Regions from separate parts of the Actinomadura gamaensis genome, predicted to be linked through region 2. Evidence: riboswitches for the same ligand, from Rfam matches in the RefSeq annotation. Region 2 holds a riboswitch; the other holds the start of a gene.
The links. Region 2 has a riboswitch for thiamine pyrophosphate ahead of ACFPCY_RS14690 (purine-cytosine permease family protein). Riboswitches for the same ligand answer to the same signal wherever they lie in the genome.
Positions count from the first base shown of each region.

Region 1 (2,192 bases), on a different contig from region 2:
CAGGGGCTTGGGCTGGTTGGCGGTCATCGGACGCAGCCGCGTCCCCTCGCCGCCCGCCATCACGACGGCCTTCATCTGTTCTCCTCAGGGGTAGAACCGACGGCATCCGGGGGTCGAGGTCACCGGTGGGTCTCGGCTCCCTTCTGGTCGCCGGCCGGGTCGTGGTCGGTGGCCGGGTCCGGGGCCCGGTCCGAGGCCGGGGCCCGGTCCGGGGCCGGCGCCCGGACGGACGGGGTCTCCGGCGGGGTGGCGGGGTGGGTGGCGCGGTCCGCCCGGACGAGCTGGACCGTCTGGGTCCAGTAGAGGGCGGCGGCCCACCAGTAGAGGGCGACGCCCCAGATCGCGAAGGCCCAGCCGGCGACGCGGGCGCCGGTGGCCCACCAGCCGTGGTGGTCGCCGACGAGCAGCAGCGGGAAGGCGTACAGCAGGCACATCGTGCCCGCCTTGCCGACGAAGTGGACGGGCAGGGTGCCGCCGTACCCGAGGCGCCGCATGATCGGGACGATCGGGGTGATCGCGACCTCGCGGGCGACCAGCACGATCACCAGCCACAGCGGGATCACGTCCCGGGCGGTCAGCCCGACGAGCGTCGCGAGGATGTAGAGCCGGTCGGCGGCCGGGTCGAGCACCGTGCCGAGCCGGCTCGTCTGGTTCAGGGCGCGGGCCAGCTTGCCGTCGAGCCAGTCCGACAGGCCGGCGAACACCAGCACGCCGAGCGCCCACCAGTCCCGGCCGGACAGCACCAGCCACAGGAACAGGGGCACGCCCAGCAGCCGCGCGAAGCTCAGCAGGTTCGGCACCGTCCAGATCCGGCCGGTCACCGGTCCCGTTCCGGTCTCAGCATCCACCGACGTGCTCGCCTCCCTGTCCCCCAATGATCCTGACCCTATCGGTAAGGATGCGAAAGCCCCCGCGGGCGTCCGGCCGCCGGGCGCCCGCGGGGACGCCGCAGGCGGGCGGCGCGGCCTGCGCGGACGCCGCCGGGGTGACGGAGATCATCCCATCGGCGACGTCACTGTTCCGTCAGTACACCGTGGACCGGGGTTGCGGCAACGGGGGTGGGCCGGGTTACGGTCGGCCCGAGACAGATCGCGGGGGCCCGGCGAACCGGGCTGAGATCGCGGCTGGGACGGCCGCCGACCGCTGGAACCTGACCGGGTAATGCCGGCGTAGGGAGAGATCGAGTCGTCATGAGCGACAACACGTCCGCAGTCACGCACGCCCACAAGACCTACCTGCAGGGATCCCGTCCGGACCTGCGGGTGCCGATGCGGGAGGTGGCCCTGACCACCGGGGACCGGGTGGTGCTGTACGACACCTCCGGCCCGTACACCGACCCGGCGTTCGAGACCGACGTGCGGCGGGGGCTTCCCGCGCTGCGCGCCGCCTGGATCGCCGAGCGGGGCGACACCGAGGAGTACGAGGGACGGACCGTCCGGCCGGAGGACGACGGCCGCCGGTCCGGCGATCCGCTGCGGGAGGCGGCGGACTTCCCGTCCCGCCCGCCGCGCCGCGCCCGGTCCGGCGGGAAGGGGGGCGGCGTGACGCAGCGCGCCTCCGCGCGGCGCGGGGAGATCACGCCGGAGATGGAGTTCGCGGCGCTGCGCGAGGGCGTCGAGCCGGAGTTCGTCCGGGCGGAGCTGGCGGCGGGCCGGGCCGTGCTGCCCGCCAACGTCAACCATCCCGAGATCGAGCCGATGGTGATCGGCAGGAACTTCCTGGTGAAGGTGAACGCCAACATCGGGAACTCGGCGGTCGCCTCGTCCATCGAGGACGAGGTGGAGAAGATGACCTGGGCGACCCGCTGGGGCGCCGACACGATCATGGACCTGTCCACCGGGCGGGACATCCACACCACCCGCGAGTGGATCCTGCGCAACTCGCCGGTGCCGGTCGGGACCGTCCCGCTGTACCAGGCGGTCGAGAAGGTCGGCGGGAACCCGGCGGACCTCACGTTCGAGATCTTCCGGGACACCGTGATCGAGCAGGCCGAGCAGGGCGTGGACTACATGACGGTGCACGCGGGCGTGCTGCTGTCCCACGTCCCGCTGACGGCCCGCCGCAAGACCGGGATCGTCTCCCGCGGCGGGTCGATCATGGCGGCGTGGTGCCTGGCCCACCACAAGGAGAACTTCCTCTACACGCACTTCCGGGAGCTGTGCGAGATCTTCGCCGCCTACGACGTCACCTGG
Region 1 is NZ_JBHSIT010000002.1:493,924-496,115, reverse strand. Features, by position in the region: gene ACFPCY_RS08125 (sugar phosphate nucleotidyltransferase) at 1-75, opposite strand, end outside; gene ACFPCY_RS08120 (CDP-alcohol phosphatidyltransferase family protein) at 120-848, opposite strand; TPP riboswitch at 1,082-1,195, shown strand; gene thiC (phosphomethylpyrimidine synthase ThiC) at 1,191-2,192, shown strand, end outside.
Region 1: another riboswitch for thiamine pyrophosphate. It lies ahead of thiC (phosphomethylpyrimidine synthase ThiC); the one in region 2 lies ahead of ACFPCY_RS14690 (purine-cytosine permease family protein).

Region 2 (2,192 bases):
AGCCGACCGCCGCCTCTCCCGCCTGCTCAAATAACCCGCCGGGGGTATGTGCCGCCGGCGTGCGTTGCGCTTGAACGCCGGGCTTGGCGGACGCGTCGCAGGGGCGGACGTGTCGCAGGGCTGGGCGGGGCGCAGGGCTGGGCGGGGCGCGGCGGCGGGGTGAGGCGCGCCCGGGCCGGTGGGTGTGCGGAGCTTTCCGGTCGTCGCGTCAGCGGACGGGCGGGACGTCGCCGAAGAGCGGCGCGACCTTGTGCCAGCGGGCCAGCTGGCAGCCGTCCACCCGGGTGAACTCGGTGTCGACGGGCCGGCCGTGCCAGGTGCCCTTGACCGTGGCGATCTCCGGGCCGCCGTAGATCTTGGTGCACATCATGTCGGGCGGGACGGGCTTGAACGCGTCCGGGGTCTTGGCCAGGGACGCGCAGGCCTGGGCCGCCTTGGGATGGTCGCCGCCGGTCGGATCGCAGGTCAGCGTCCAGGTCTTCGCGGGGGCCTGAGCCGAGGCGCGGTAGCTGACGGTCAGGTGGTTCGCGGAGGACGCGCTGGGCGCGACCGTGTCCTTCGGCGGGGGCGCCGACGACCCCGACCCGGCGTGCTCGGAGCCGCAGGCGGCGGCCGAGAACACCAGGGCCAGGGCGGCCGGGGTGAAAAGGAGCATCCGATACCGCATAGAGGATTCGACGTGGGAGGAGTCCGGACGGTTCCACTCATCCCAGATGAGCTGTGGCGTTCGGTCTTCTCGCGGAGGGAGCCGCCGCCCGGGCGGTGACGGGGAGTTCGCGTGTGTGAGACTGCTGTCGTGGGCTGATCGGCGTGCCGAGGACGGCCCGGAGCGCGCGTGATTCGCGCTCCGATCTGTGGTTTCGAAGGTTCCCGTCCGGGCGGCGGGGGCTTCCAAGGAGGTTCGGATGTACTTCGGGGACGACGTCCCTGCCGTGGACGCCGCGGAGGTGCCGGACGGCGCGTACCTGCTGGACGTCCGCGAGCAGTACGAATGGGACGCCGGGCACGCGCCGGAAGCGGTGCACATCCCGATGGGCGAGCTGAGCGACCGCGCCGCCGAGATCCCCCGGGACAGGGAGATCCTGGTCGTGTGCCGGTCCGGGATGCGGTCGGCGCAGGTCACGGTGGCGCTCAACCAGGCGGGGTGGTCCGCCAGGAACGTGGACGGCGGGATGAAGCGCTGGGCGGAGGCGGGACGTCCGCTGGACGGGCACACCGACGCGCCGCCGCACGTCGCCTGAGAGCGCGGGCCCGTGGGCGTTCCGCACCCTGGAACGTTCGATGTACGATTTGCCCGTCTTAACGGAACACCGCGGGAGCTCGGGCCGACCGGGCTGAGAGGGCGGCATACCAGCGGCGCCGCCGACCGCATGAACCTGTCCGGATAATGCCGGCGTAGGGAGCGTGCAGTGTCCGCTGTGCAGCAGGAGTCCGTCGGCGCGCCGCGCGACGAGGCCCCGTACACCCTCGACCAGCCCGCGCCCAGGGTGCTGGGCTTCTGGGACCAGTCGGCCTTCTGGGCCAACCTCGGCGTCAGCCTCCTCGCGTTCTCCGGCGCGTACACCGTCCTCGCCCCCACCGAGGACGGCACGCCGACGATCTCGATCATGGCGGGCATCACCGCGATGATCGTCGGAACGGTGATCGGCGGCCTGATGCTGGGCCTGGCCGCCGTCCCCGGCGCGCGCACCGGCCAGCCCGCGATGGTGCTGCTCCGCGGCCTGTTCGGGGCCCGCCCGTCCTACCTGCCGACCGTGCTGAACATCGCGCAGCTGATCGGCTGGGGCACCTTCGAACTGATCACCATCGCCGGCGCGGCCCGCGCCCTCTGGGACGGCGTCCCGCGGTGGGCCTACGTGATCGCCGCCGGAGTGATCACGACCGTCCTGACGATCTGGCCGCTCGGCTCCGTCCGGCTGCTCCGCCGCTACGTGACGATCGCGGTCTGCGTCGCGCTGGTCTACTTCTACGTCCAGCTCCTGCGCGAGCCGCTGCCCGACCTGAACAAGGGCTCCTGGAACGGCTTCTGGCTCGGCGCGGACGCGGCGCTGGCGGTGTCCATCTCGTGGGTCCCGGTCGCCGCCGACTACACCCGCCACTCCCGGACCCGGCGGGCCGCCTTCGGCGCCGCCGCGGTCGGCTACTCGATCACGCAGATCGTCGCCTACGTGCTGGGCCTGTTCGCGCTGGCC
Region 2 is NZ_JBHSIT010000004.1:125,875-128,066, reverse strand. Features, by position in the region: gene ACFPCY_RS14705 (Fpg/Nei family DNA glycosylase) at 1-34, shown strand, start outside; gene ACFPCY_RS14700 (SSI family serine proteinase inhibitor) at 209-655, opposite strand; gene ACFPCY_RS14695 (rhodanese-like domain-containing protein) at 906-1,241, shown strand; TPP riboswitch at 1,303-1,420, shown strand; gene ACFPCY_RS14690 (purine-cytosine permease family protein) at 1,410-2,192, shown strand, end outside.